DNA from 4 places in the Micromonospora sp. NPDC005172 genome. Region 1 is predicted to be linked to each of the others. Evidence: riboswitches for the same ligand, from Rfam matches in the RefSeq annotation. Region 1 holds a riboswitch; each other region holds the start of a gene.
The links. A riboswitch is a leader RNA that binds a small molecule or an ion and turns the genes downstream of it on or off. The one in region 1 is predicted to bind cyclic di-AMP.
Positions count from the first base shown of each region.

Region 2: another riboswitch for cyclic di-AMP. It lies ahead of ABZV06_RS04710 (C39 family peptidase); the one in region 1 lies ahead of ABZV06_RS08020 (hypothetical protein).
Region 3: another riboswitch for cyclic di-AMP. It lies ahead of ABZV06_RS05535 (transglycosylase family protein); the one in region 1 lies ahead of ABZV06_RS08020 (hypothetical protein).
Region 4: another riboswitch for cyclic di-AMP. It lies ahead of ABZV06_RS02035 (NlpC/P60 family protein); the one in region 1 lies ahead of ABZV06_RS08020 (hypothetical protein).

Region 1 covers NZ_JBEXIL010000008.1:113,443-121,018, forward strand. Annotated here, with positions in the region: gene ABZV06_RS07985 (cellulose binding domain-containing protein) at 1-2,426, shown strand, start outside; gene ABZV06_RS07990 (hypothetical protein) at 2,658-3,065, opposite strand; gene ABZV06_RS07995 (hypothetical protein) at 3,203-3,346, opposite strand; gene ABZV06_RS08000 (STAS domain-containing protein) at 3,736-4,098, shown strand; gene ABZV06_RS08005 (hypothetical protein) at 4,113-4,298, opposite strand; gene ABZV06_RS08010 (SRPBCC family protein) at 4,428-4,880, shown strand; gene ABZV06_RS08015 (hypothetical protein) at 4,927-5,454, opposite strand; gene ABZV06_RS08020 (hypothetical protein) at 5,545-6,564, opposite strand; cyclic di-AMP (ydaO/yuaA leader) riboswitch at 6,618-6,749, opposite strand; gene ABZV06_RS08025 (SGNH/GDSL hydrolase family protein) at 7,005-7,576, shown strand, end outside.
Region 2 covers NZ_JBEXIL010000004.1:164,574-172,149, forward strand. Annotated here, with positions in the region: gene ABZV06_RS04685 (ABC transporter permease) at 1-81, shown strand, start outside; gene ABZV06_RS04690 (ABC transporter ATP-binding protein) at 74-895, shown strand; gene ABZV06_RS04695 (bifunctional cytidylyltransferase/SDR family oxidoreductase) at 1,041-2,549, shown strand; gene ABZV06_RS04700 (CDP-glycerol glycerophosphotransferase family protein) at 2,592-4,262, shown strand; gene ABZV06_RS04705 (alpha/beta fold hydrolase) at 4,259-5,005, opposite strand; gene ABZV06_RS04710 (C39 family peptidase) at 5,142-5,990, opposite strand; cyclic di-AMP (ydaO/yuaA leader) riboswitch at 6,224-6,364, opposite strand; gene ABZV06_RS04715 (hypothetical protein) at 6,649-7,419, opposite strand.
Region 3 covers NZ_JBEXIL010000005.1:131,559-139,134, reverse strand. Annotated here, with positions in the region: gene ABZV06_RS05555 (M28 family peptidase) at 1-243, shown strand, start outside; gene ABZV06_RS05550 (hypothetical protein) at 377-883, shown strand; gene ABZV06_RS05545 (SDR family oxidoreductase) at 981-1,679, opposite strand; gene htpG (molecular chaperone HtpG) at 1,874-3,790, shown strand; cyclic di-AMP (ydaO/yuaA leader) riboswitch at 4,012-4,182, shown strand; gene ABZV06_RS05535 (transglycosylase family protein) at 4,182-4,859, shown strand; gene ABZV06_RS05530 (hypothetical protein) at 4,934-5,281, opposite strand; gene dinB (DNA polymerase IV) at 5,403-6,590, opposite strand; gene ABZV06_RS05520 (VOC family protein) at 6,648-7,085, opposite strand; gene ABZV06_RS05515 (YafY family protein) at 7,181-7,576, shown strand, end outside.
Region 4 covers NZ_JBEXIL010000002.1:156,854-164,429, forward strand. Annotated here, with positions in the region: gene ABZV06_RS02025 (NlpC/P60 family protein) at 1-978, shown strand, start outside; gene ABZV06_RS02030 (N-acetylmuramoyl-L-alanine amidase) at 1,038-2,993, opposite strand; cyclic di-AMP (ydaO/yuaA leader) riboswitch at 3,229-3,365, shown strand; gene ABZV06_RS02035 (NlpC/P60 family protein) at 3,378-4,418, shown strand; gene dcd (dCTP deaminase) at 4,479-5,057, opposite strand; gene ABZV06_RS02045 (pyridoxamine 5'-phosphate oxidase family protein) at 5,135-5,683, shown strand; gene ABZV06_RS02050 (zinc metalloprotease) at 5,761-6,744, opposite strand; tRNA gene ABZV06_RS02055 (tRNA-Gly) at 6,947-7,020, shown strand; gene ABZV06_RS02060 (hypothetical protein) at 7,095-7,576, opposite strand, start outside.

The sequences.
Region 1 (7,576 bases):
CCACCGACCCGGTGCAGACCAACCGGGTGTACGCGGCGGTCGGCATGTACACCAACGGCTGGGACCCGAACAACGGCGCGATCCTGCGCTCGACCGACAAGGGCGCCACCTGGCAGGTCACCGAGTTGCCGTTCAAGAACGGCGGCAACATGCCGGGCCGGGGCATGGGCGAGCGGTTGGCCGTCGACCCCAATCGGAACAGCACCCTCTACTACGGTGCCGAGGGCGGCAACGGGCTGTGGCGCAGCACCGACTACGGGGCGACCTGGGCCCGGGTCACGGCCTTCCCCAACGCCGGCAACTACCGGGCCGACCCCAGCGACCCGAACGGCTACAACGGGCAGAACCAGGGCCTCACCTGGGTCAGCTTCGACAAGAGCACCGGCACCGCCGGCGCCACCACGCAGACGATCTACGTGGGTGTGGCCGACAAGGACAACCCGGTCTACCGCAGCACCGACGGCGGTGTCACCTGGTCGCGCATACCCGGGCAACCCACCGGCTACCTGGCGCACAAGGGCGTCGTCGACCCGGTCGGCGGCCACCTCTACATCGCCACCAGCGACACCGGCGGCCCGTACGACGGCGGCAAGGGCGACGTCTGGAAGTTCACCCGGTCGACCGGGGCCTGGACGCGGATCAGCCCGATCCCCTCCACCAGCGGCGACGACTACTTCGGCTACAGCGGCCTGACCATCGACCGGCAGCACCCCAACACGCTGATGGTGGCCACCCAGGTCTCCTGGTGGCCGGACGCGATCTTCTTCCGCAGCACCGACGGTGGCGCGAGCTGGACCCGTATCTGGGACTTCACCAGCTACCCGCAGCGGTCCAAGCGCTACACGATGGACATCAGCTCGGTGCCCTGGCTGACCTTCGGCACCAACCCGGCGCCACCGGAGGAGACGCCCAAGCTGGGCTGGATGAACGAGTCGGTGGAGATCGACCCGCACGACTCCAACCGGATGATGTACGGCACCGGCGCCACCATCTACGGCACCACCGACCTCACCAAGTGGGACACCGGTGGTCAGTTCACGATCCGGCCGATGGTCCGCGGCCTGGAGGAGACCGCCGTCCTCGACCTCGTCAGCCCGCCCAGCGGCGCGCCGCTGATCAGCGCGCTCGGCGACGTCGGCGGCTTCCGGCACGTCGATCTGGACACCATCCCGTCGATGCTGTTCACCCAGCCGGTCTTTACCAGCACCACGAGCCTGGACTACGCCGAGAGCAAGCCGGCCACACTGGTCCGCGCCGGTAGCTTCACCGACTCCGACCGGCCCAACGACAGCCACGTCGCGTTCTCCACCGACGGCGGGGCCACCTGGTTCCAGGGCACCGAGCCGTCCGGTGTCAACGCCGGCGGCACGGTCGCCGCGGCCGCCGACGGCGGCCGTTTCGTCTGGTCGCCCGGCGACGTGGGCCAGCGGGTGGTCTACTCGGTCGGCTTCGGCAACTCGTGGGCGGCGTCCAGCGGCATCCCGGCGAACGCGACAATCGAGTCCGATCGCGTCGACCCCAACCGGTTCTACGGCTTCAGCGGCGGGCGGTTCTACCTGAGCACCAACGGCGGTGCGACCTTCACCGCGACGGCGGCGACCGGCCTGCCCACCTCCGACGTGCGGTTCAAGGCGCTGCCCGGCCGCTCGGGCGAGTTGTGGCTGGCCGGCCCGGGTGGACTCTGGCGGTCCACCGACTCCGGTGCCAGCTTCACCAAGCTGGGCGGCGTCAGCGCCTCCGGCAACGTCGGCTTCGGCAAGGCGGCCCCCGGGCGGACGAACCCCGCCGTCTTCCTCTACGGCACCGTGGACGGCCAACCCGGCGTGCACCGCTCCGACGACGGCGGCACGACGTGGGTACGCATCAACGACGACCGCCACCAGTACGGCAACCCGACCGAGGCGCTCACCGGCGACCCCCGGGTCTACGGCCGTGTCTACCTGGGCACCAACGGTCGCGGCATCCTGGTCGCCGACCGCACCGGCGGCACACCGACGACCCCGCCTCCGACGACCCCGCCCCCCACCACGCCGCCCCCCACCACGCCGCCTCCGACGACGCCGCCTCCGACCACGCCGCCCCCCACTACGCCGCCCCCGACGACCACGCCGCCCCCGGTCGGTGGCTGCGCGGCGACCTACCGGGTCACCGGCTCCTGGTCGGGTGGATTCCAGGCCGAAGTGGTGGTCAGCAACCCCGGCACCAGGCCCATCGCCGGCTGGACGCTTGCCTGGACCTTCCCCAACGGCCAGCGCATCAGCCAACTGTGGGGCGGCACCCACACCCAGAACGGGGCGGTCGTCTCGGTCGTGGACAGCGGCTGGAACGGCGCGCTCGGCGCCGGGGCCAGCACCACCATCGGCTTCCTCGCCTCCTGGACCGGCACCAACTCGCCGCCGACGGCGGTGACCTGCACGAGTCGCTGACCCGGTGGCCCGGCGTCGTCCGGGCCACCCGAGAACACCGGTCCGCCGGGGCTGCCTGAGGGGTCCGGCACCCCGGCGGACCGGGCACAAGCCACCGGCCCAGCACCGCCACCCGATGCGAGCGGGCCCCGCCGACGCGATGTCGACGGGGCCCGCTCGCTCACCGTGTGCCAGGGCGTGTGTCAGAGCCCCTGGCCGGTCTCGGCTTGACCGAGGACTTCGACAAACGCCCTAGTCGTCCAGGCCGACGGGGGAGTTGGGGCGGTCGACGTCGACGAACTCGACGTCGTCCACCGCGCGGTCGTCTCGACTGCCGGCTGCGCGGGCGGCGGAGCCGACGGCCCAGCCGACCGCCGCGCCGACCAGCGCGGCGCCGATCAGCAGCGTCCACGGCAGCGCCGGCTGGCGGCCGGCAAGCGCGTCGAAGGCGCGCGAGGCGCGACGCCGTGCCTCCTCCGCCGCCGAGCCCACCAGGTCACCGGCGCCGTCGGCGAGGTCGCCGCTGCTGCGACGGGCCGACCGCGCGGTGTCCAGGACACTGTCTCCCGCGGAGCTGACGGCGGAGAGCAGTTGCTCCCACGCCTGGTCCGCAATCCGCTCCGGCTTGCTGCGCCGGTCCAGCAGGTTCGTTCCGAACATCGTGGTTACCTCCTCAGGTGCCGAAGCCGCCGGCCACTTCGGACCTCGGCGTCCGTCCAGCGCGACACGGTTCGCTGATTGCGCAGTGCCCCAGGCCGGTCCGGCGCAAACCCGGTCCGGCGTACCCTGCGGCCGGGTCAGCGCACCGCCACTGCGGCCACGCCACGTGCAAAATCGTCGTCATCGTCGTCGTCATCGTCGTCTCCGCCGCCGAAACCGCAGGCCAGTACGAGGGCGAGCAGGAGACCGACGCCGGCCAGCCCGGCCAGTCGCTTGATCATCGAAGGTCCTCTCCGTCACGGTGGGTGCCCCGGCCGATGCTAGACAGCGCCGGCAAGCACCTGGCCGGGTCGCACCGCGCTGGGCTGTGCGACACGCCGAGCCCAGGCCGGGACGGGCGTGCGGGGCGGGACGGATGTCGGGCTCGCCGCGCCGCGACCGCTACCCTGGTCCGGCGACGCGTCGGTTCCGACCGATGGTCGACTGATCAGATAACGAAAAGTATTGAATGATCAGATGCCGAAAAGTGGGGATATGGGCAACTTTGTGCGCCCGGATCCGTGAATTGCTCATCCCGAGGGGTGGCGACCGAGGCCGTTGGAGGAATACTCTCGGTCGCGGCCCGCGTACTGATGAGGCGCCCGGGGGACGGGCGGGTGGAGGTGCTCGCGTGAGCCTGTCGATCGTGAAGTCGGTCCTGTCCGGTGGTGTCGTCGAGATCGCCCCACGGGGTGAGATCGACGTCGACACAGCGTACGAGGTTCGTGAGGCGATTGCGGAGGTGCTGGCCAAGAGCCGGCCGCTCCGCATCGAGCTGAACATGAGGCTGGTCACCTTCATCGACTCCGTGGGCATCAGCGCCATGGTCGCCGGCTTCCAGACCGCCGAGGTCAGCGGCGTCAAGCTGGTCGTCACCGAGCCGAGTCGGTTCGTGCACCGTCAGCTCTGGGTGACCGGCCTGCTCGGTCTCTTCGGCGCGCCGGAGCCCTACTTCGCCGGAGCCGCCACCCGCGAGGTGCTTCCCGGCGCCTGAGTGCGGCACCACCGTCAGGACTGCTCGTCCAGACCGGTGAGGTCCACGTCGGTCACCTCGGTCACCGCCCCGAGCGCCAGGTTGTACACCTCGTCCAGCTCGTGGCGACTCAGGCGCTCATCGGGCACGTCCACGACCTCCTGCCGGGAGTCGTCCCGCCCGTCGTGCACGTACCCGCCGCTGCCGGAATCGCGGACCACGGCGTCCCATCAGCCGACCGTGGTGGGAACGCTGCGCGGATACCGGGACAACGCACGGTGTCCGTCCGGCCGATGCCAGCCGGGCGGGGGTACGGGACCATCGTGCGACCAGCGACGTCGGGAGACGGTGTGCTCAGCAGCGATACCTTCAGCTACACCGTCCAGGCCCGCTGCACCCGTGCCGAGGCGGCGGCGTTGTTGAGCGACCTGACGCGTCAGGGTGAGCTGCATCCCCTGATCATCCGGGTCCGCGAGGTGGCGCCTCGTCCGGGCGCCCGCGCCAGCTACACGATCAACGACAGGCTGGCGGCCGGCCCGCTGCGCTTTCGCACCACCTACCAGGCGGACGTGCTGGTCAGTGAACTCGACGAGATCGTCACCGTGGCCCGCCAGTGGCCGGCCACCACCGTGCGCAACCACACCCGGCTGCGTGCCGACTCGGACGGGCTGATCCGCATCGACGTCGACATCACCCTGCGCGCGCCGACACCCCTGTTCCGGTACGCCTTCCGCCAGGCCCGGGCCGCCCACCTCGCCCTGGCGGCACGCCTCGCCACGGTCCTGGACACGCACGCGGCATGATCGCGCTCGATCCAGCAAGGAGTGGCGTCGACGCGGCTCGTGGCCACTACTTCCTGGTTGTCGCCTGACCCAACGCCGCGCCCCGTGCGGGCCGCACCTGCGCCGTGCCGCGCCGGGGTAGGCGTCCCCAGGGCTTGTACGTGGAGAGCACCGTCGCGATGATCATGAGGGTGGTCGACACCGCCGGCGCGATCACCAGGTCGGCGCGGCCCCGGGCGGGTAGCGCGGCGCCCAGCGCGCCAGCCTCCCGCAGGTTCGGGGTGAGCAGGAACAGCACCAGCCCGACCATCACCGTCGTGATGACGAGCTTGATGAGCACCCACCGGTAGCGCAGCAGGCCCCAGGGAGTGAGCAGGGCGCTGGCGACGCCGACGAGCCAGACGAGCACGCTCAGCGGCGCGAAGAGCACGGTGCCGACGAGCCTGGCGACCGGGTAGACCACGTTCGGATCGGCGCCGCGTTGTGCCGCGATGCCGAGAGTGAGCAGCACCAGGTCGGTCCCCAGCCAGCCGAGGGACGTGACCAGGTGCAGGGTGAGCAGTGCCTTGCGGGTGGCGGGCGCGATTCTCGGCATACCGGAATGCTCCCGGCCCGGCCCGCGGTCGTCGTCCGACCGCCGACGACGTCCGGGGTACGCCCGCTGACGTACCCCGGACGGTCCCGGTCAGTACACCGACAGGTGTACGTGGTTGGTGTGGTCGCTGGAGGGGTCGCCACCCGCCCCGCTGTACGACTTCCAACCGCTGCTGGGCAGCCAGATCTGGCGGTACCAGATCACGTACAGCACCGCGAGCCGGTCGGCGTTGCGGATGAAGTACGCGGCCAGGTTGTTGCCGTACGTCTTGTCGGCACCGCTGGCGTCCCCGCCGAACCCGCCCTTCGCCGCGGCGAAGTCGCAGGCCCGGCCCTTGGGGTGCTCGCCGGAGCCGCCGGAGCGGTGACAGGAGACGTAGTGGGTGAAGCCGGCGGCCTTGGCCTGGTTGAGCGCGTGCAGGGTGCGGGGGGTGATGCAGCCGCTGGCCGGGGTGGGGTCGTCGATGCTGCACGACTCGGACGGCCAGGAGCCGTTGGAGTTGCGCGGGGCGGGCTGGGCGTTGGCGGTGGAGGTGCCGCGGTTGGAGCTGGTGTCGGCGGCGGTGGTGCGCGCCTTCGTGGTGGCGACGGTCAGGGCCCGCTCGGCCTGCTCCTTGCGCTTGGCCATCACCTCGACCTGCTTGCGCTGTTCACGGATCTCGCCGTCGAGGGCGACGCGGGTGCGGTTCGCCTCGTCCCTGATGGTGTGCAGGTCCCGCAGCACCCGGTCCTCGTTGGCGGCCACCACGTCCAGCGCGGCCGCCCGGTCCATGAAGCCCTCGGGAGTGTTGCTGTTCAGCAGGGCCGAGACGGTGCCGAGGCGGCCGGTCCGGTACGCGACGCCGGCGATCTCGCCGACCTTGCCGGTGCGGACGGTCATCTCGGCCTCGGTGGTCTTCAGCTTGACCGCGAGTTGCTGTTGCCGCTGGACTGAGGTGTCCAGGGCGCGCTTCGCGTCCAGGTAGCCCTTGCTGGCCGCATCGAGTTGGGCCCGCAGCGCGGGTGTGCCGCCCTCCTCGTCGCTGTCGGGCGCTGCGGCGGCCCGCAGGCCGCCGGGGGGAGCGGCGGTGGCGGCGCCCACCGGGAGCGCGATGCCGAGAGTGACCATCATGACGATCAGGGCCGCGAGTCGGGCGGCGGGTGGTCGTGCTGGTGCCACTACGCATGTCCTTCCGTCAGCCGCCGACCGGGTTAGCTGACGGGTTCGGGACGGAAGATCCCTACCGCTGACGCGGATGCACCCCAGGAACATGGTTCCCCGGTTCGCCCTGTCGGGCGATTAGGCGGCGGCCACCACCGGCGCCGGGAGGCGCCGCCGGGTGGAGGCCGGGACCGAGCTTACCGGTATCCCTGGGGCTGGTTGTAGTCAATGTGACGGAAGGTGTCTCCGCCGCCACCATCGGTCGATGGTCTGCCCTGAGGTCCCTCTCGCGGCTCATGGGTGCTGGAGCGTGCGTCCCGTTTCGGGGACCTCCTGTACTGCTCACGCTGCCGATAGGGTTTCTTTGTTTGGGCCGAGTGGCCAATCGACTTATCAGGATGGATCTAGTAGTGAAGCTTCGCAGATCGTTGGTTGTCTCGACGGTTGCCGTGCTCGTCGCGGCCGCCGTCATTCAGCCCGGTACGAGCGGCGCGGCGGCGTCCGCCACGACCACGGCAACAACCGCAACCGCAGCCGACGGGTGGACCGGTACCTGGTCGACGGCGTACGAGAACGCCGGTGGGGTCTTCCCGGCGCAGACCACGACCCGCCAGATCGTGCGCACGAGCATCGGTGGCACACAGGCCCGACTTCGGCTGTCCAACGTGTTCAACACCAAGGCGCTGACGCTGCAGGACTTCCACGTGGCGCGTCGGTCCTCCGGCTCGTCGATCGTTTTGTCCACCGACAAGGCGGTGACCTTCGGTGGGAAGTCGTCGGTGACCATCCCGGCCGGCGGCGAGGCGGTCAGCGACCCGGTGTCCTTCCAGGTGCTCGCCGAGTCCGACGTGGCGATCAGCTTCTACGCGCCCACCAGGGCCGAGAACGTCTCCAGCAAGCAGTTCGCCTTCTCCGACCAGTACATGGCCAACGGCAACGTCGTCGGCGCCCAGTCGCTGTCGGTGATCCAGCAGTTCTCCAG
Region 2 (7,576 bases), on a different contig from region 1:
GCCGCCGGCTGGGCGCTGGTGGCCGGCATCGGCGGCTACCTCTACTTCTGGCGCGGCGAACAGGAGTACGGCCGTGGTTGATTCCCTGCCGGCCGCCGACGAGGCGACCGTCTCCCTGCCCGTGCTGACGTCGGAGCGGATCCCCACCGTGGTGGTGGACGACGCGCACATCATCTACCGGGTCCACCAGGGCGCGACAGGTGGCACCACCCCGGTCGCCGCGCTGCGGCGGCTGGTCAAGCGCACCAACGCGCCGAACGTGCGGGAGGTGCACGCGGTCAAGGGCGTGTCGTTCACCGCGTACCGGGGCGAGGCGATCGGGCTGATCGGCAGCAACGGCTCCGGCAAGTCCACGATCCTGCGGGCCATCGCCGGCCTGCTGCCGGTCAACCGGGGCGCGATCCACACCCAGGGGCAGCCATCGCTGCTCGGCGTGAACGCGGCGCTGCTCAACGACCTCTCCGGTGAGCGCAACGTCGTCCTGGGGTGCCTGGCGATGGGCATGCACCCCGACGAGGTCGCCAAGCAGGCCGCGGGGATCATCGACTTCTCCGGCATCAACGAGCGGGGTGACTTCGCCAGCCTGCCGATGCGCACGTACTCGTCGGGCATGGCGGCTCGCCTGCGGTTCTCCATCGCCGCCGCGAAGAGGCACGACGTGCTGCTCATCGACGAGGCCCTCGCCACCGGCGACAAGGGTTTCCGCAAGCGCAGTGAGCAGCGCGTGCGTGAGCTGCGCGAGGGTGCCGGCACGGTGTTCCTGGTCAGCCACCAGCTCTCCTCCGTGCGCGACACCTGCGAACGGACGATCTGGCTGGAATCGGGCCTCATCCGGATGGACGGCCCCACCGACGAGGTCATCCGTGCATACGAGGCGTACGCGAACAGCAAGTAGAGTGCCGGCCAACCCCCGGCATCGACACGGCTACCAGGACCGCGTCGCCCGCGTTGGGGCGGCGCGGTCCGCGCGTTAAGGTTCATTCCGTCGCCGCTCGGGCGGAACCTTCCGTTAACGCAACCCTGAGAGTGAGGATCCGGCAATGACGCAGGACCAGACCACTGGCCCGGACGCCGCAACGGAGACCCCCGCACCGTGGCGGCCCTCGCGGACAGTGGCCGTGGTGCTGGCGGGCGGCACCGGAACCCGGCTGGGCCTCGGCATCCCCAAGCAGCTCCTGAAGATCGCCGGTAAGCCGATCATCGGGCACACGCTGGCGGTCTTCGAGTCCGCTCCGGAGATCGACGAGATCATCGTGCTGATGGCGAGCGGTCACCTCGAGGATGCCCAGCGGATCGTCGAGAAGGCCGGCCTGCGCAAGGTCACCAAGGTGATCGAGGGCGGCGACACCCGCAACGCGACCACCCGGATCGCGCTCGACGCCGTCGGTCCGGCCGACTGCAACATCCTCTTCCACGACGCCGTCCGTCCACTGCTCAGCGGCCGGATCGTCCGCGAGTGCGTGAACGCGCTGTGGACCTACTCCGCCGTCGACGTCGCCATCCCCTCCGCCGACACGATCGTCCAGGTGGACGAGAACGACTGCATCACCGACATCCCGGTGCGCTCCCGGCTGCGTCGGGGCCAGACCCCGCAGGCGTTCCGCTCCCCCACGATCCGCGAGGCGTACCGGATCGCCGAGGACGACCCCGACTTTGCCGCCACCGACGACTGTGGCGTGGTGCTGCGGTACCTGCCGGGTACCCCCATCAAGGTGATCGACGGCTCGGACGAGAACATCAAGGTCACCCACCCGGTCGACGTGCACCTGGCGGACAAGCTCTTCCAGCTCGCGGCGGCGCAGGCCCCCCGGCTCACCGACCACCGCAGCTACACCGAGGAGCTGACCGGCCGGACGATCGTGGTGTTCGGCGGCAGCTACGGGATCGGCCACGAACTGACCGAACTGGCGCGGCGCTACGGCGCGCAGGTCTTCCCGTTCAGCCGGTCCACCACCGGCACGCACGTCGAGCGCGCCGAGGACGTCGAGGCCGCGCTGACGACCGCCTTCGAGGCGACCGGCCGCATCGACCACGTGGTGGTCACCGCCGGAATCCTGGAGAAGGGCGCCCTCGCCGAGATGGACGAGGAAACGATGGACCGGGTGTTGCAGGTCAACTTCGTCGGTCCGGTGACCATCGCCCGGCAGGCCCTTCCGTACCTGCAGCAGACCAAGGGTCAGCTGCTGCTCTACACCTCCAGCTCGTACACCCGGGGTCGGGCCCGCTACGCCCTCTACTCGTCCACCAAGGCCGCCCTGGTCAACCTGACGCAGGCGCTCGCCGACGAGTGGGCCGACGTCGGCGTACGGGTCAACTGCATCAACCCGGAGCGGACCGCCACCCCGATGCGCACGCGGGCGTTCGGCGAGGAGCCGGAGCACACCCTGCTGGCCGCGGAGGCCGTCGCCCAGTCCTCGCTTGACGTGTTGATCTCCGACCTGACCGGTCAGGTCATCGACGTACGCCGGGCACCCGGTGACGGGCCGTCCGTGCCGGCGCAGTCCGGCCCGGCCCGGTCCGAGGCGCCGGCCGCGGCGTCCGCGAACTGACGCCGACGGCACCGCGACACCGACGGCGGCGAACGGAGCAACATGCGTGGTGACCTGGTCCGCAAGCTGGCCGCCCGATGCCTCAGCACCGGGCTCGCGGTGCTGGCATTCGTCGTGCTGGCCCTCACCGGCGTCACCGGATGGGGGCTCGCGCTGGCCGTCGCCGCGCTGGCGGCGGCGGCCGTCGAGCAGCGGGTCCGGCCCGGCGCGGACCTGGTCGCCGAGACCGCGCTGATCGCCGCGGCGGTCCTCGTCGGCTACGCCCGTCGGCTCGACGACGGGTTCGATCCGGCGCTGGCCGCCACGGCCCTGGTCCTGCTGGGGCTGGTGCTGCTGGTGGGGCCGCTGCGCACCGCGGGCAACCTGGAGATCCGGGCGGCGAACCTGCCGGTACGCGCCTGGACTCCGCTGATCGCCGACCGGCTCGGCGTCGCCCTGCTGGGGCTGCTGGCGGTGGTGGCGGTCGCCGCCGCGCTGACCCTGCCGGCCGCCGTGGCGCTCGCCGCGAGCATGCTGGTGGCCGCCGGCGCCGGGGCCGTCGCGCTGGACCTGGCCCGACGACGCTTCCGGCCGACCGCCGGCGGTGGGCAGGTGGCCCGCGCGCTGCGTCGGCACGAGCCGAAGTTCCTGCTCTACTTCTCCGCGCCACCCGGTTCGGAATACCAGGTCACCATGTGGCTGCCGTACCTCGAACGGATCGGCCGGCCCTTCCTGGTGTTGGTCCGCGAGCCGGAGTTCCTCGCGCCGCTCGCCGCGGCCACCGACGCGCCGGTGGTCTACTGCCCCACCCTGCGGGCGATGGACGAGGCGCTGGTGCCGAGCCTGCGGGTGGCCTTCTACGTCAACCACGGGGCGAAGAACAGCCACTGCATCCGGTTCACCCAGCTCACCCATGTGCAACTGCACCACGGCGACAGCGACAAGGCACCCAGCGCCAACCCGGTGTCGGGGATCTTCGACCGGATCTTCGTGGCCGGTCCGGCGGCGATCGACAGGTACGCCCGGGCCGGGGTGCAGATCCCGGCGGAGAAGTTCGTGGTGGTGGGCCGTCCCCAGGTGGAGTCGATCGAGGTACGCCAGGAGCCGACACGAGGGCTCGCCCACCCGACCGTGCTCTACACCCCGACCTGGACCGGGCACCACGCCGACGCCGACTACTGCTCGCTGCCGGTGGCCGAGGCGCTGCTGCGGAGGCTGGTGGAGCGCGGCGCGACGGTGATCCTGCGGGCGCACCCGTACACCGCGCAGAACCCGACGTCGGCCCGGCACCTGAGCCGGCTCACCGAGCTGCTGGCCGCCGACCGGGCGCGCAGCGGGCGGCAGCACGTCACCGGGGCGGCGGCCCGGGAGCTGAGCCTGACCGAGTGCGTCAACCGCTCGGATGCGCTGATCTCCGACGTCTCCGGGGTGATCTCGGACTACCTCTACTCCGGCAAGCCGTACGCGGTCACCGACATGGGCGACGAGGGTGACCGGTTCACCGAGCGCTTTCCACTGGCCGGGTCGGGCTACGTGCTGCGGCGCGACATGTCCAACGTGGACGTCGTACTCACGGCCCTGCTGGACACCGACCCGCTGGCCGACGCACGCTGGGTCACCCGCCGCCGCTACCTGGGCGACTTCCCGGCCGAGTCGTACGCCGAGGGTTTCCTGACCGCGGCCCGCCGGGAGCTGACGTCGGCGCGGGAACTGCCCGCGCCCGCACCCGCCTAGCGGTACGGCTCCAGCAGCTCCAGCACCGCCGCCGGGTCCTCCAGATGGGCGTTGTGCCCGAGGCCGGGCAGCGTGACGACCGGTACCCCATACTCCTTGAGCTGCGCGTCGGTGACCATCGGGTCGTGCTCCCCGCGCGCCAGCACCACCGGCACGTCGGTGGCGGCCAACAGCCCGGCCAGGTCGGGCTCGCCGACGGCGAACGCGCTCGTGTCCATCGCGAGCCGCCAGCGGCCATCGACCTGACGCAGGCCGGCGTCCACCATCGGGTGGTCCGGTGCGACGAGGCCGGCGAGACCGGCGACCCGCAGGTAGCGGCGGGCGGCCTCGGTGCGGGTGGCGTACCAGCCCACCGGACGGGCTGCCAGCTCCGCCGCACGGGTCAGCTCCGTGGGTGACCAGACCGCCTTGATGCCCAGCCCCACCACCGCGTCCACCGGCAGTCCGGCGGCGCGGGCCGCCAGCGCCACGCCGACCACACCACCGAGCGAGTGCCCGAGGACGACGAGGCGGTCGTCGGGGGTCAGGCCCTGCGCGACCCGCTGGGCGAAACCCTCGAAGGAGTACGACGGCAGTGGCGCCGACCAGCCGTGGCCGGCGAGGTCGGGTGCCGACCACCGCCCGGGCCAGTGCTGTTCCAGAAGTGGTGCCCAGGGCAGCCACACGTCACCTGTCGCCCCCATGCCGTGCAGCAGCAACAGGATCGGCTCACGGCCGGCTTGACCACCCGGTTCTTCCGCCACGGCCGCAGTCTCCCACGGTTCGCCGCCCGGTACGAGAGCCGTTCAGCGGCGGTCGCCGCCCGGCAACGAAGACGCCGCGGGCGCCGGCCCCTCGTGGGGACGCGGCGCCCGCGGCGTCGTGGGGTGTCCGCCTGGATCAGGCGGAGTAGCCCCGGCTGGTGATCCAGTTGGCCAGGTCGATCGTGGTGACCCAGTACGCCGGGTCGGCCGGGTTCGCCGAGTCGGCGATCCGCACGGTCCGGCCGTTGTCCTTGTAGCCCACGACGGCGATGTAGTGCCCGCCGCCGTAGGAGTGCCAACCGCCGTCGGTGTCGGTGGCGTCGCCGACGACGTTGGCCACCACGCCCCGGCCGTCGGTGATGGCCCTGACGACGTCGGCCGCAAGGCGGTCGATCTGGGCCGGGCTGGGCGCGCCCTCGAACATGCGGGTGCGGTACGGGGAGCCCTTCACCTCGGCGTTGAGCACCCGGGTGGTGTCCTCAGCCGAGTTGGTGCCCATCTCGGTGGTGCCCAGCTCGGCACCCAACTCCTCCTGCGTACGGTCGATGCCGCTGGCGCTCAGGGCGTTGCGGGTGGCCGCCGGGCCGCAGTTGTAGTACGTGTTCTGCGCCTCGTAGTCGTAGTCGAGCACCTTGGTCGCGGGCGGCTTCGGCTGCGTCGGCTTACGGGTGAGGTCCGGGTTGCTCGTGGCCTTCGCGGCGGGCGACGCGGCACTGGTGGCCGGGGCGGCGGTGCTCGGCGCGGTGCTCGGCGACGGGGCCGCGGACCGGACCTCGCCACGGGAGGCGACGGTGTCACTGCGCATCTCGGCGACCGTGGTCGGCGTGTGCTGGCCGGCCGGGGCGTCGGCGGCGCCGGCGACCAGGGCGCCGGTGGTGGTGGCGATGGCGAGGGCCGCGGCGGAGGCGGCGACGATCTGGTACGGGCGCTCGGTCGCAAGACGACGGAGCTGGCGCTTCAGGGTGTGCTTCACGAGGTCCTCCACGGTTCGGGGGGTGAGCGGCACACCGGGGCTCGGCCGGTATCCGGGCAGGCGCCAACGCGCGGGCCGTGGCCCGCGGATGGTGGACCGCTCAGGGGAACGCCCGGCACGGCCGGGCGGGAAGGGCGGTGACCCTGGGGGTCAGCTCACCGTCACGAGGCGGATGAGCGGGGACACCGCGACGCCGTGGAGGCGGGGGAACAACTGTGGGGTCGAGGGGTGCTGCACGAGGATGGAACTCCTTCCGTCACCGCCTACCGGGTTAGCTGACGGATTCGGGCGGGAAGATCGCCCTACCGCGGGCCGTGGCTCGCGGATTCACCCCGGACTTACTGTGGGTCCCCGGTTCGTTGATCACGATTGAGCGGGTCGGCGCGGCGTCGCCTCCTGCGATCGGTTACCGCACCGGACGGGACGACAGTACTGGCCGGTGGGCACTCTGCCAAGCCGCGCCCACCTGCGTAAACATCGATTAGCCCCGCAATTTCTGCGCGTCTTGCCGCTGACGTGACTCGATGGGACAACCGGTTCCGCCGGGACCTGTGGGCGACAACCGGACAGGCCGCCGACAACGCCGCCGCAATGCCAGGAACAATGGCCCCCGATGATGCCGGTCGCCCGATTCCGCCGCCGGTGGCGCGCCTCACATAACGGATCGGGCTCAACCCGCCCGAGCCGGACGCCAGCGCGCCACGACTGCCGTACGGGACGCCCGCGTCGCCGTACGCCGTGACCGCGCCGGGCCCGGCCGCGACCGCACTGCCGCCGCGTACGCCTCCTCGGCGAGGGTGCGCGCCGACTCGGCGGCCACCTCCGCGTCCCGCCAGGCCGACCGCTCCCGCTGCACGGCCCCCCGGTGCTCCGCCAGCCTCGCGTCACGGATCGCCCGGACGAGCAGCACCTCCTGCTCCACCGGGTGTCGGCGGGGGTCCCAGCCACGCCGGTGCCCGAACACGTCACCGAGCTGCGCCATGGTCAGCTCCCCGCGCCAGTACGCCGCCATCGCGGCTCGGTGCAGATAGCGCTCCCGGGCCGCGTACTCGCCGGGGGTGTGCGGGGTCCGGGGAGTCGGCAACGCCCCTGCGGTGGCGACCCGGCGGGCCGCGGTGTCCGCCTCGTCGTACGCCGTCCACGCCTGCTGCGCCTCGTCCTGAGCGACCAGCCAGTCAGCGCGACGGCGTCGGGCGGTCCGCGCCGCTCGGGCGGCGGCGACGGCCACCTCCTCGGCGTACCGGCGCAGGTCGGCGATCTCCGCGGCGGCCAGCTCTCGGGCGGTGGGTGTCGGCGGCGTCGGGTCAGCCGCCGGCGAGTCCCGCTCCGGGCGGGCCACCAGTACGGCGAGGACCGTCAGCGCCAGCAGGAACAGGGCCGACCAGATGGCGGCGGCCTGGGGCACCTCGGTCAGGAACTGGTAGAAGACGACGGTTTCCATGGTCGGCTCCTCGGCATGAGCACGTCAGCGATGGGATGCCGCACGGCGAGGGTGCGGGCGGTGTGTCGTCAGGTGCGGTGGCGGGGCGCTCAGGTCGACGGCAGGCCCGTGGGCCCAATGGTCGGCCTGGGGGTCCGGTGGCCGGGTAGAGACCGGC
Region 3 (7,576 bases), on a different contig from region 1:
TGGCTGCACGTGGACACCGCCGAGACCACCGGCTCCACCGCGTACGACAAGCTGACCGTGCAGGTGGGCTCGACCACGCTGGCGACGTACTCGAACCTGAACGCCGCCTCCGGCTACGCCCAGCGCACGTTCAGCGTGGCCGGGTTCGCGGGCCAGACGGTGACGTTGAAGTTCACCGGCACCGAGGACTCGTCGTTGCAGACCAGCTTCGTGATCGACGACGTGACGCTTCAGGCCAGCTGAGGGAGGTCGGGTGGGGGTGGCGGTCACACCGCTCCCACCCGACATCTGGTCATGACCATCGATCTCTGGTAGAAATCTTTCAAGGCCGGCCCCTGATTCGCAGAATTCCGCCCCTCACGCGAACGGGAGTGCCATGTCACCCGACCGATCCACCCTGCGCCGCCGCGTGCTCACGCTGCTGGTGGCCACCCTGGCGACGCTCTGTGCCGCGTTCGGCCTGGCCGCGCCGGCCTTCGCCATCAGCCACTCCAGCGCCACCTCGCAGCTGCGCGCCGCCGGCATCTCCTGGACCTCTAGCGGCAACTGCAGCGACCGCAACGTCTCCACCTGCACCTCGTTCGACGGGGTCCGGCAGGCCACCATCGACGGCATCATCACCTTCAAGCGGGCCAGCGGCTGCGCGGTCACCGTCACCGCCGGCACCGAGGTCGGGCACGCCGGGGGCACGTACAGCCACTGGAACGGCTACAAGCTCGACATCGCGCTGAGCACCTGCATCCAGAACTACATCTCGGCGAACTACACCTATGTCGGTTACATCTCCGGCTTCGGTTACCAGTACCGGGCCGCCTCGGGCAACCTCTACACCAAGGAGGGCAGCCACTGGGACATCCTCTTCTACAGCTGCGGCGGCTGCTGAGCGACGGATGTCGAGCCGGTGCGTGGGTGGAGCTGGCCGCGTAACCGAGGACGGGCCGCCGCCGGATGCTCCCGGCGGCGGCCCGTGGCGTCCACGGTCAGGGGAGTTGCGGGTAGAGCGCGGCGACCCCGCCGGCGAGCCCGCCCTGCACCTGTCGGCTGATGTCGTCGGAGACGATCTCGTACGCGTCGGCCTCGATGCCGTCGACGGCGAGCCGGGCGATCACCGCCGGGTCCGACTTGGCGCCCGTGACGGTCGCGGCCATGTCGGTGTCCATGTAACCGACGTGCAGGCCGGCGACCCGGACGCCCCGCTCGGCGAGCTGGAGGCGCAGCGCGTTGGTCATCGCCCACTCGGCGGACTTCGCGGCGCCGTACGCCCCGTGCAGGGGGAAATTCACCCAGGACAGCACGGAGAGCACGTTGAGGACCGTGCCGCCGCCGTTGCCGGCGATGACGGGGGCGAAGGACCGGATCATCGACAGGTTGCCGAGGTAGTGGGTCTCCAGCTCCAGCCGGATCAGGTCCAGGTCGCCGTCGAGGAGGTCCGCCCGGCTGTCGATGCCGGCGTTGTTGACCAGGAGGTTCACGTCACCGGCCAGCTCGGCGGCGGCGGCCACCGACGCGGGGTCGGTGATGTCCAACCGGACCGGCGTCACGCCGGGCAGGTCGACGCTGTCGGGGTTGCGGGCGCCGGCGTAGACGGTCGCGCCCCGGGAGACGAGTTCGGCGGCCAGGTGCCGGCCGAAGCCCCGGTTGGCGCCGGTGACGAGGGCGGTGCTTCCAGCGATCTTCATGGGGTTGCTCCAGGTTCGTGGCGGGGCTTGTCGCACCGAACGCTATCCGGCTGGCTTCTGTTGAGCAAAGTCAGCTAGGTCACGCGCCGGGCGCACGGGAATCGGGAATACGACCCGGAGGCGCACACGTGTACGCCGGTGACGGCTCGTATCCTTTGCGCGAACCTCCGCACGAGCCGAGAAGGGGAGACGGTGTGAGCAACCAGGCCGAGACGTTGGAGTTCCAGGCCGAGGCGCGTCAGCTTCTGCAACTGGTCGTCCACTCGATCTACTCGAACAAGGACGTCTTCCTGCGGGAACTCATCTCGAACGCGTCCGACGCCCTGGACAAGCTGCGGCTGGCGACGCTCGTCGACAAGGATCTCGTCGCCGACACCGACGACCTGCACGTCGCCATCGAGGTCGACCGGGACGCCCGCACGCTGACCGTCCGGGACAACGGCATCGGGATGAACCGCGACGAGGTGGTCCGGCTGATCGGCACCATCGCCAAGTCCGGCACCGCCGAGCTGCTGCGCCAGCTGCGCGAGTCCGCCGACGCCCGCGCCTCGCAGGAGCTGATCGGGCAGTTCGGCGTCGGCTTCTACGCCGCGTTCATGGTCGCCGACCGGGTCACCCTGCTGACCCGCAAGGCCGGCGAGACCGGCGGCACCCGCTGGGAGTCCGCCGGCGAGGGCACCTATTCCGTCGAGGCCGTCGACGACGCGCCGCAGGGCACCTCGGTGACCCTGCACCTCAAGCCGGTCGACACCGAGGACAACCTGCACGACTACACCGCCGAGTGGACGGTCCGCGAGATCGTCAAGCGCTACTCCGACTTCATCGCGTGGCCGATCCGGATGACCGTCGAGCGTCCGGGCGCCGAGGGCGAGGCGGCCACCAGCGAGGTGCAGACCCTCAACTCGATGAAGGCGCTCTGGGCGCGCTCCCGCGACGAGGTCGACGCCGCCGAGTACAACGAGTTCTACAAGCACGTCAGCCACGACTGGGCGGACCCGCTCGAGGTCGTGCACATGAAGGGCGAGGGCACCTTCGAGTACGAGGCGCTGCTGTTCCTGCCCAGCCACGCCCCGCTGGACATGTTCTCCCCGCAGGGCCGCCGCGGCGTCCAGCTCTACGTCAAGCGCGTGTTCATCATGGACGACTGCGAGGCGCTGGTCCCGACATACCTGCGCTTCGTCAAGGGTGTCGTCGACGCGCACGACCTGTCGCTGAACATCTCCCGCGAGATCCTCCAGCAGGACCGGCAGATCCAGATCGTCCGCCGCCGCCTGGTCCGCAAGGTGCTCGCCACGGTCAAGGACCTGAAGGCCAACCACCCCGAGCGCTACCGCACCTTCTGGACCGAGTTCGGCGCGGTGGTCAAGGAGGGGTTGATCGACGACACCGACAACCGCGACACCCTGCTGGAGATCCTGTCGGTCGCCTCCACCCACGACGCGGCGGAGCCCACCGACCTGGCCGGCTACGTCTCGCGGATGAAGGACGGCCAGACCGACATCTGGTACGCCACCGGCGAGTCCCGGGCCACCATCGAGAACTCCCCGCACCTGGAGGCGTTCCGGGCCAAGGGTCACGAGGTGCTGCTGCTCACCGACCCGGTCGACGAGGTGTGGATCGAGCGGGTCGGCGAGTACGACGGCCGGCCGCTGCGCTCGATCGCCAAGGGCCAGGTCGACCTCGACACCGACGAGGAGAAGCAGCAGGCCGAGGCCGAGCGCGAGCAGCAGCGGCAGGAGTTCGGCGCGCTGGTGCAGTGGCTCGGCACGACCCTCGCCGACAGTGTCCGGGAGGTCCGGCTGTCGTCGCGGCTGACCACCTCGCCGGCCTGCGTGGTGGGCGACGCGCACGACCTCACGCCGACGCTGGAGAAGATGTACCGGGCGATGGGGCACGAGGTCCCCACGACCAAGCGGATCCTGGAGATCAATCCTGGTCACCCGCTGGTCGCCGGGCTGCGCAAGGCCCACGAGCAGGGCGACTCCTCGGAGGCGCTGACCGAGACCGCCGAGCTGCTGTACGGCCTGGCGGTCCTCGCCGAGGGCGGTGAGCTGGCCGATCCGGCACGCTTCACCCGTACGCTCGCGGACCGGCTGGCGCGCACTCTCTGATCACCCCCGGCCGGCGGACCCGATCCGGGGGTCCGCCGGCCGGTTGGCAGGTGGACGTCGACCCTGATCGGAAACGGTCCATCATGGTCGGTGCACAGGTGGACGTCGTCCGCAACCGCTGGCCGGAGCGCCCCGCGTGGGCCGGTGAACAACTTCACAAGCGGTGGGCGACCGTCACCGACCGTGCCTACCGTCGGTCGGGTCCACCACCGTGGACGCCGCGACCGGCAACGCCAAATCCTGCCCCCGGTCGTCGGAAACAGAACCCGGGCAGGAGCGGGGGACCCAACGTTCCTCGGTGCATGTCACCTCGGGGTGAAGCCGCCACCGTGCGGCCGGGCTCCTCGGCCCGAACCCGACAGCTCACCTCGCCGGCGTGGAGGAACGAACCATGACGTCTGCGTACACACCCCGTCATCGACGGGTCACCACCCGCCGCGTCGCCGTCGGCACCCTGGCCGTCGGCGCGGTCACCGGCGCCGTCGCCCTCTTCGGCCCGGCGGCTCCGGCCCAGGCCGGCGTCAACTGGGACGCGGTCGCCCAGTGCGAGTCCGGCGGCAACTGGAAGATCAACACCGGTAACGGCTACTACGGCGGGTTGCAGTTCTCCCAGGGCACCTGGGCCGGCTACGGCGGCACGAAGTACGCCGCCCGCGCCGACCTGGCCAGCCGCGGGGAGCAGATCGCGATCGCCGAGAAGGTGCTCGACGGGCAGGGCATCGGCGCGTGGCCGACCTGCGGCCGCAAGGGCGGCTCGTCGGGCGGCTCCGCCACGACGTCGACCAAGTCCACCGCGAAGCCCTCGACGAAGTCGTCCACCGGCTCGTCGAAGTCCACCGCCGGCAAGGAGCGGTCGTCGCGGGGCGACCAGCCGGCGACCCGTAATCACGAGCGGACCGCCCCGGCGGCCAGCGGCGACACGTACGTGGTCAAGCCGGGCGACACCCTGTCGGAGATCGCCGAGCGGCACCGCCAGGCCGGCGGTTGGCAGGCCCTGTACGAGCGCAACCGGCAGCTGGTCGGCGCCGACCCGGGGCTGATCCTCCCGGGCCAGCGACTCGCTCTCTGACGCTCGACAGACGAACGCTCGGCCGGGTCACCGGCCGAGCGTTCGTTCGTCTGCTGGTCTCCGCGCGGTACGCGTCACGCCGCCGAGGCGGCCTTCCTCGGCTCGCGGCGCGCTGCCGCCTCGCCGTTCCAGCCCCAGCGCGGTGCCGGCGCGGTCGCCCAGCCGGTGCCGGCGGCGTCACCGTCGACGGTCATCTCGGCCGAGTCGGGGGTGCTGCGGGCCAGCCGCACCGACTGCTCGGCGCTCGTGCGGGCCGCGCACGGCCAGGCCTGGCCGGCGCACTGGAGATTGCGGCAGTGCCCCTCGTCGTCGGGCTCGTGGGCCTCGAGCACGTCGACCGCGAGCTGCCAGAGCAGCGGGTCGGTCACGTCGTGCGGGCGTTCGGCGCGGCGGCTCGATCGGTTGCTGGTGTCGTCGGACATGTGCCCCCCCTCGTCAGGCTGTACCCCACAAGGGTCACCCGTCGGCTGCCGGCTAAACCGCCGACCTGCTGTGATGTGTCTCCTGTCGCAACTGGGCGCGTGGACACCGCACGCAGATCGGTCAATCCGGCAGCAGCGGCATCTCGACACCCGGCTCCCGGCCGAGCAGGACCGCACGGGTGAGCGCCGTCGAGCCGAACCGGTCGCGGACCGCGTCGACCGCTGCGTCCAACTCCGCGCCCGGGTCGCGGTGGAACGGCAACTCCGGCTGGACCGGACTGTCGTCCAGGTTGCCCACCGACACACCGATCAGCGTGACACCACGACCGTCGATCTCGAACCGGGCCGCCCGCAGCAACGCGCGCGCCGCGGCGAGCAGCGGCGTCGTGTCCGCGGTCGCCTTGCCGATGGTGTGCGAGCGGGTCGCCCGGCTGTAGTCGCCGAAGCGCAACCGCAGCACCACGGTGCGACCGGACCGCCCGGCCGCGCGCATCCGGCGGGTGACCCGGTCGACCAGACCGGCGAGGATGGCGTCCAGTTCCGCCGGGGCGTGCGGGGTACGACTCAGCGCGTGTTGGGCACCCATCGAGCCGCGTCGGCGACCGACCTGCACCGCGCGTGGGTCACGGTTGTGCGCCAGCGCGTGCAGGTGCCGACCGGCACCGGACCCGAGCAGCGACACCAGCGCGGCCTCACCGAGCCGGGCCACGTCGCCGACGGTACGGATCCGGTGCTCCCGCAGCTTCGCGGAGGTGACCGGGCCGACGCCCCACAACCGTTCGACCGGGAGGGGGTGCAGGAACGCCGCCTCGGCGTCCGGTGCGACCACCAGCAGGCCGTCTGGTTTCGCCACCCCGCTGGCCACCTTCGCCAGGAACTTCGTGCGGGCCACACCCACCGTGATCGGAAGGTGGACCCGTTCACGGACCTCCCGGCGCAGCCGCGCCGCGATGTCGGCCGGTGACCCGACCAGCCGCCGCAGGCCGCCCACGTCCAGGAACGCCTCGTCGATGGAGATCCCCTCGACCAGCGGAGTGGTCTGCCGGAAGACCTCGAAGACCGCGCGGCTCGCCGCCGTGTACGCCGACATCCGAGGCGGCACCACGATCGCGTCCGGACACAGCCGGCGTGCCTGCTGGCCGCCCATCGCGCTGCGGACGCCCCGCGCCTTCGCCTCGTAGCTGGCCGCGAGGACCACGCCCCCGCCGACGATCACCGGCCGGCCGCGCAGGCGTGGATCGTCGCGCTGCTCGACCGACGCGTAGAAGGCGTCCAGGTCGGCGTGCAGGATGTTGGCACCGGGCGACACGTACACATGTTCGCACGGCATCCGGTGGTCGCGGCAGTGACCTGCGCGGACGTGGCGTCAGTCGAGACAGAACTCGTTGCCCTCCGGGTCGGCCATGACGAGGTGACCGGCACCCAGCGGGGGAGCGGGCTCGTGGCGGCTGAGCCGGGTGGCGCCGTGCGCGGCGAGCCGCTCGGCCTCCTTCTCCAGGGCCGCCATCCGCTCGTCACCCTCCAGTCCGGGTGCGGCCCGCACATCGATGTGTACGCGATTCTTGACCTGCTTGGGCTCGGGGACCCGTTGGAAGAACAGCCGTGGTCGCGAACCCTCGGGGTCGACCACCGCCGACGCGTCGTTGCGGTGCTCCGGCGGCACCCCCATCGCGTCGAGCGCCTGCTCCCAGGACTCGAAGTTCCCGGGCGGGTCCTGCACCTGGTAGCCGAGTGCCTCGGCCCAGAACGCCGCCAACGCGGCAGGGTCGGCGCAGTCGAGGGTGATCTGGATGTCGCGGGCCATGTCAGCTCCCTGTCTCGTGATCCTGGTCGGTCATGGGTCCAGCCTCTCGTGGATAGCGGACAGAAGCGTTCCGCAATTCGTGTAACGATCGGTGCGTGACCGTCGAGGCGACGACCGAGCGGGTGTTGCGGTTGCTGGCGCTGCTCCAGCAGCGGCCATCCTGGACGGCTCGGGACCTCGCCGCCGAACTCGGTGTCACCGACCGTTGCGTACGCCGTGACGTGCAGCGACTGCGCGCGCTGGGCTATCCCGTGCATGCGGCGCCGGGCGTCGGTGGTGGCTACCAGCTCGGTGCGGGCACCCGCCTGCCACCGTTGCTCCTCGACGACGAGGAGGCGATCGCGACGGCGGTCTCGCTGCGCCTCGCCTCGGGCGGCACGATCGCCGGCGCGGGCGAGGCGGCCCTTCGGGCCCTCACGAAGCTCGACCAGGTCATGCCGGCACGGTTGCGCGCCGAGGTACGGGCGGTGCACGGTTCCACGGAGACGCTC
Region 4 (7,576 bases), on a different contig from region 1:
CCAGGGCTGTCCGTTCGACCGGGCGGTCTGCGCAGGGTCGCCCACCGTCTGCTCGTGCTGGTCGCGGCCGCCGCGGTCGGTGCCGGGATGCTCGCCGTGCCGGCGCAGGCCGAGCCGACGGTCGACGAGATCGAGGCGCAGATCGACAAGAAGTGGGAGCAGTTGGAGCCCACGATCGAGCAGTACAACAAGGTGCGGGCGCAACTGAAGGTCAACAAGAGCAAGTCGGCAGCGCTGCAGAAGAAGATCGAGCCGCTGGCCCTGCAGAGCGAGTTGGCGCTCAACCGGGTCGGTGACCTCGCTTCCCGTTACTACATGTCGGGCCCGTCGCAGGAGATCGGCGCGCTGCTGGTCAGCGCCAAGCCGGACACGCTCACCGAGCAGCTCACCCTCCTCGACCGGCTCGCCGCCCAGGAGCGCAAGCAGGTCGCGGGTGTGCTGGCCGTCCGGGCCAAGTACGACGGCGAGAAGCAGAAGCTGGACGCGCTGATCGCCACCCAGACCAAGCAGCAGAACGACCTGGCGGCCAAGAAGAAGCAGATCGACGCCGAGATCAAGAAGCTCGAAGCGTCGATGCCGAAGACCACTGTCAAGACCGCGGGTTGCCCGACCATCAACGGCGTGGTCTCCGCGGCGGCGCAGAAGGCGATCAGGACCGCCTGCCAGCAGGTCGGCGACCCGTACGTCTGGGGTGCGGTCGGTCCTAACTCGTTCGACTGCTCGGGCCTGACCCAGTACGCCTACAAGTCGGCCGGGATCTACCTCACCCACCACACGGGTGACCAGTGGAACGAGGGCAAGGCCGTCTCGCGCGCCGACGCCCGCGCCGGTGACCTGGTCTTCTTCTACTCCGGCCTGAGTCACGTCGGGCTGTATCTGGGTAACAACCAGATGGTGCACGCACCACGCGCCGGCAAACCGGTGATGGTGTCGAGCATCAACACCATGCCCGTCGCGGGGTTCCGTAGACCCGGCTGATCCGCACCAGGCACGACGAACGGCCCCCGGTCACACCGACCGGGGGCCGTCGTGGCTTCTCAGCGGGGTGCGCCCACCGGTGACGGCAGGAGCTGTACGTCGGCGAGGTCGACGTACATGATGCGATGACCGAACTGGATCTGCACGTACCGCTTCTCGCCCCGGATCACCGTCCAGTCGCCGGGGGACGAACCGTCGAACGTGCTGGCCCGGTAGTACTCGCTCTGCAGCACGGTGCCGACGGCGTACCGCTGACCGGCGGCGAGGGTGTACTGCAGTGGCGAGATCGTCTGGTAGGGCACGCCGGCCGGGTAGGCCGCCTGCTCCGGGTACGCCCGCCCGTACACTCCGATCGTCGCCCGGCCGGGCTTCGGGGTGACCACCATCCCGACGGTCCAGGCGGCGGTCGGCGCGGATGTCGGGTTGTGAAACCAGGCCCGCTGTCCGAGGTACCAGATGGCCGTCCAGTCGCCCTGCCGACCGGCCAGCGCGTACGTCTGGCCGGCGGAGGCGCGGGCACCGTGGTCCGACACGTCCATCGTGTCCGGGGTGCCGTCGGGACGCAGCGCGATGTCGTTGACCAGCGGCGCGTCCGCGGACGGCGCGGTGTGCAGGATCACCGACGAGGAGCCGCGCGGCGCGCACGGCGTCCCCGGGGTGACGCAGCCGGTGAACGCCGGCTGGTTGGTCGCGTAGTCGGGGTCGATCCGGACCAGCCCGGTGGCCGGGGTGCCGGTGTCCAGCCGTGGCGCGTGCAGCAGGTCGAGGTAGTGCGTCCAGTCCCAGTAGGGCCCCGGGTCCCAGTGCATCCCCCGCACGGTCGCCGCGGTGGTGCCGGGCACGTTGTCGTGGCCGATGATGTGCTGGCGGTCCAGCGGGATGCCCAGCCGCAGCGCGAGGTGCCGGACGAGCTTCGCCGAGGTCCGGTACATCGCCTCGGTGTACCAGGTGCCCTGCGCGGCGAAGCCCTCGTGTTCCAGCCCGATCGACTTGGCGTTGACGTACCAGTTGCCGGCGTGCCAGGCGACGTCCTTGGTCCGGACGTGCTGGGCGATGTGCCCGTCCACCGAGCGAAGCGAGTAGTGCCAGCTCACGTAGGTCGGGTCCTGGACGAGTTGGAGCGTGGTCGCCCAACTCGCCTCGGTGTCGTGGATGACGATGTACTCGATCTTCTGCCGGGCGGGCCGGTCGGAGAGATCGTGGTTGCCGTAGTCGCCGTCGCCGAACGCCGCGTAGGGGGCGGGGATCCACTCACAGGACACCGTGGGGGGGCATTCCAGTCCGTCCGGGCGAGCGAGTCGCCGCAGGCCCAGCCGGTCCAGCCAGGATCGCTCGGGTCGTACGGCGCGGGCCGGCAGCGTGACCCGCTGGCCGTCGTCGGTCACTCGGGTCTGGCCGGTGCCGATCGTGGTGAAGACCTCGTCGGCGAAGGCCGCCGCGGCATCGGCGCTGTCCGCGCCGGCGTAGTGGGCCACCGCGCCGTACCAGGTGGCCGGGTCGGTGCCGGCGCCGACGGGCGCGCCCACCTCCCGTTGGTACGCGGCCAGCAGCGCCGCCCCGCCCCGGATGTTCGTCGTCGCGTCGGTGCGCAGCGCCTCGGTCGTGGCCCCGGTCAGCGTGGCGGCGGCGTCCACGGTCTGCAGGGCGGCGGTGGGCGGCGCGGGGTCGGCGGCCGGGGCGGGCGTGAGAGCGTTGCGGGAGTCGTCGCCACGCGGGTCCTCCCCCGGGGCGTCATGGTGGCCGCGTCGGGGCAGAGCGGTCACGTGCCGGGCATCGGTCAGGTGCATCGGGCCGTAGCCGCCGCTGGTGCTCGGCGTACCGGCGTTGCTGTCCCAGCGGGACTCCAGGTAGGAGACGCCGAGCAGCACGTCGATCGGGACGCCGTACTCGGTCGCCGCGGCAGCGTACTGCTGCTGGCGGTCGGCGGCGGGCGCGGCGGAGGCGGGGCCGGTGTGCAGTGGTACGGCCGCTGTGGCGGTGAGGACCGCGACGGCGAGCAGGGTCGGACGCTTCATCGAACCCCCTACATGTGAACTGGTGTCAGTGCGGTCACCTTCGCGCCGTACGGGAGTCCGCGTCAATACCTTTCCATGTTTCAAAACATGCAGAAAGAAACCTTCACCAACGCTCGGCGGCTCGCTCCAATCGGTACGGAGTGTCACGGACGCGTGGGTTGCGGATCGGTAACGGCCGTCTCTACTCTGGTCATTTGTCGGCCCGGTAGCAGGTCTGCCCATCCCGGGCGGTGACGGACCGACACCGCCGAGTCGCTTCCGAGCGAGCCGGGGACCCACGTTTCCCTGGGGTGAATCCGCAGCCACTGCGGTAGGGCGCCCACTTCCCGCCCGAACCCGTCAGCTAACCCGGTAGGCGGTCAGGAAGAAGGAGTACGGAACCCGGTGGCCCTTGATGCCCCGCGGCCGTCGTCCGAGCGGTCGGCTCCGGCCGACCCGACGTCGATCGCGCCGCGCCCACGCTGGTCCCGCTTCACCACCGCACTCGCCGCCCTGGTCGGCGTCGCCGTCGTCCTGACGGGCAGCGCCACGGTGGCCCAGGCCGACCCGTCCGTCGCCGAGATCGAACGGCAGATCGACGCCGACTGGAACAAGCTCGAACCGATCATCGAGCGGCACAACGCCACCCGAGCCGACCTGGCCCTCAAGCGCAAGCAGGCCGACACGCTCGCCGCTCGCATCGCGCCCCTGGAGCGCCAGGTCGACGCCGCGATGAACAAGGTGAGCGCGCTGGCCGTACGGGCGTACATGGGCCAGAACCTGTCGACCGTCAACACGATGCTCGGCAGCCGCTCGCCGAGTGAGGTGGTCGGGCAACTCGAGATGCTCGACCGGTTCGCCCACAACCAGCAGCAGGACGTCCGGCAGGTCGCCGATCTCCGCGACGAGCTGGCCCGGCAGAAGGCGCCGCTGGACGAGATGGTCGCCCAGCTGACCCGGACCGAGGCGCAGTTGGCGGCGAAGAAGAAGCAGATCAACGAGGAGATCGACCGGCTGCAGAAGCAGCGCCTCAAGGTGTACGGCAACGGCGGCGGCGGTCCGCTGCGTCCGGCGCCCTGCCCGGCCAGCTATCCGGGTGGCGCTGCCGGCATCGCGGTGAAGTTCGCCTGCGCCCAGATCGGCAAGCCGTACGTGTGGGGCGCCGAGGGGCCGGAGTCGTACGACTGCTCCGGGCTGATGCTGGCCGCCTGGGCGAAGGCCGGTGTGTCGCTGCCGCACAACGCCGCCGCGCAGAGCCGGGTGACCAGGAACGTCAGCAAGGGCGACCTGCGCCCCGGTGACCTCGTCTTCTACTACAGCGACATCCACCACGTCGGCATGTACGTCGGCAACGGCTGGGTGGTGCACGCCTCGCAGGCCGGGGTGCCCGTCAAGATGAAGAAGGCCGACGACGGGCCCATCCACAGCTACGGCCGTCCCGGCTGAGAAACGCGGGACGCGGTCGGGGCCCGTCGCGATCCGCTCGCGGCGGGCCCTCGTCGTCTCCTACCTCGTCGGCCAGGCGCGCCAGTTCTGCCAGGAACGACTCGGCGTCGGCCCCCGCTGACCCTGGTAACGCGACCCGTAGACCACCGAGCCGTACGGGTGCTCGGCCGGCGAGGACAGCCGGAAGATGCAGAGCTGGCCGATCTTCATGCCCGGCCAGAGGGTGATCGGCAGGTTCGCCACGTTGGACAGCTCCAGCGTCACGTGCCCGGAGAAGCCCGGGTCGATGAACCCGGCGGTGGAGTGGGTGAGCAGGCCGAGGCGGCCCAAGCTGGACTTACCCTCCAGCCGGCCGGCGAGCTGGTCGCCGAGCGAGATCACCTCCAGTGTCGAGGCGAGCACGAACTCTCCCGGGTGCAGCACGAACGGCTCGCCGTCGGGCACCTCGACCACCGAGGTCAGGTCGTCCTGCTGCATGGCCGGGTCGATGTGGGTGTAGAGATGGTTGTTGAAGACCCGGAACAGCCGATCGAGTCGTACGTCGATGCTGGAGGGTTGGACCAGGGTGGGCTCGAACGGCTCCAGGCCCAGCGTGCCGGCCTTGATCTCGGAGACCAGGTCGCGGTCGGAGAGCAGCATCGGACCACCTTAGCGAGGTGGGCGGTGACCAGCGTGTCGAGGTCGCTCCTCGTACATTTGTTCGATAGAATGCCCGCATGGCTTCCTGGTCCGATTTCGCCGCCGACGAGCCCCGCCTCGCCGATGGGATTCGCGTTCTCCTGCAGCAGTACGGGCCGGGCTTCGGCTACCTGGCCACGGTCCGCGCCGACGGTGGGCCCCGGGTCCACCCGGTCTCCCCGGTCATCACCGACGAGGGTCTGTTCTGCTTCATCATCGACTCGCCGAAGCGCCGCGACCTCGAACGGGACGGGCGCTACGCGCTGCACTCGTTCCCGCCGGAGGAGAGCGACGACGAGGCGTACGTGGCGGGCCGCGCCCGACCGGTCACCGATCCGGTCCGGGTGGCCCGGCTGGCGCAGAGCGCCCGGGCGGAGCCACGGGTCGACTGGCGGCTGTTCGAGTTCACCGTCGACGTGGCGATGCTGACCCGCCGTGAGCAGCACGGCCTGGGCATCGCGGTCGGTCATCCGGCCGTCCAGGTCTGGCTCGATCCGCAGAGCCCGCCGGCGGCGGTCGCGGCTCCGGCCGTACCGCAGACGCGCCCGACCCGCCGCAGCCGTGACGTCCAGTACACGGCCGCCTGACCACGGCCTGTTCCTCGGAAAGACGCCGGTGCCGGCTCCGTCACGAGGGAGCCGGCACCGGATGTACGTGCGGGGTGCTACGCCGCGCGGTACGCGTTCCACGCGGTCAGCATGCGGCTCGCCTGCCCCGTCGTGAACTGGTACATGCACGAGTCGTAGGTGTAGTCCATGAAGTTGGTGATCGGGTCCAGGCCGGTCGCCGAGCAGGTGTTCCGCCCGGTCGGGCACTGGTACGCCGGCGACGCCTCGGCCGGGGTGTCGCTGACGCCGTCGCCGGAGCCGCCGCAGCCACCCTGGAAGGTGTGGTAGAGGTTCAGCCAGTGGCCGATCTCGTGGGTGCCGGTGTCGCCCTGGTTGTAGTTGGTGGCGGTGCCGCCCGGCAGTGACTCGTTCAGCACGACCACGCCGTCCATGCTGCTCAGGTTGCGCTGCGGGAAGGTCGCCCAGCCCAGAAGGTCGTCGCTCAGCTCACCGAGGTAGATGTTGAGCGTGTTCTTGCCGCCGACCCGCAGCGACGACTTCATCGACCGCTCGGCGGACGAGCCGTCGACGATCGGGTACCAGGACGTGTTCGTCACCCGATTGATCTTGTCGAGCCGGAACGCGAAAGCGGTGGTCGCGCCGCCGGTCCCGCCCGCGTAGGCCTGGTTGAGCACGCTGATCTGCGAGGTGATCAGCGAGTCCGGGATGTTGCCGCCGGCCCGGGTGCTGTTCTCCTGGATCACGTGCACCACCACCGGGATGGTGACGGTGGCCAGCGTCGTCGCGCCGGCGCCGGCCCGGTAGTTGGCCCGTTCACGCAATGCCGCCGCAAGGTCGGCGTCCCGCTCGCGGACCTGCTTGGCGGTCAGCTCGTTCGGCTCGTGCAGGGCTGCGGCGCCGGGCTTCGCCCGGGCATTGGCCTGGCTGCCGGCCGGCCCCGAACAGGCGCCGCCCGGCGCTGCGGAGGAGGCCGAAGCAGCCGGAACGACGCCCACCGCAGCGGTGCTGAGCAGCAGCGCGAGGGTCGTCAACGCGACACCGGCGACACGCCGGGTCAGCAGGTTGGGACGGAGTCCCATGGGCCCACCTCTCTCTGGCGGCGCGGCAGGGGGTGTGTCACGCCATGGCTGGCAATGTGTGGCAGACGTTACAACCCATCGATGCATTTGAGAACGGCCATATGTTGCCGTCTGGAAACTTCTTCGCGGTGGGCGTGGTCAGCTGGCGCGCGGGGGTGGCTAGGTGCACGGGCGCGACGACTCGGGTACAGTGGTGCCGCTCGCGGGTGTAGTTCAATGGCAGAACATCAGCTTCCCAAGCTGACAGTGCGGGTTCGATTCCCGTCACCCGCTCCACGCACGGAAGCCCTGATCAGGACACATGTCCCGCCAGGGCTTCCGTCGTTCTGGACCGTGCTGAGATCGTCCGGTCAGTTGAAGGGCTCGACACGCGGCTCGGCGGGGCACACGGGGATGTTGCCGTTGTGCCCCTCGGGCTCCAGCGTCGAGCCCTTCACCCATCCGGAGTACTGGTCGTGAGCGGTGGGGGCGAACACCTGGGTCGCCTTCAGCTTGTTGTTGGGCCAGGCAATCTTGAACCAGACCGTGTCCTGAACCTCGCCCGGCACCCCGGTGAAGTCGGAGTGAGCCAGGCATCGGGCGTACACGGTGGTATTGCCCTTCGCCACGCCCAGCCGGCACTTGACCGTAGGGTCGCAACCGCAGTCCTGTTCCTTGCAGGGGCGCACGACCGCTCCCATGTCGACGCCGCTCTCACCCCAGGTGTTGACGGTCCGAAACGGCCACGGCCCGGTTCCGGTGGGAGCCTGATTCGTCGTGGGTAGCGGCTCACCCTGCGGATTGTTGCAGTTGATCTGACTGCCCTTGATCACGCCGCACGGGCTGTTGTTGA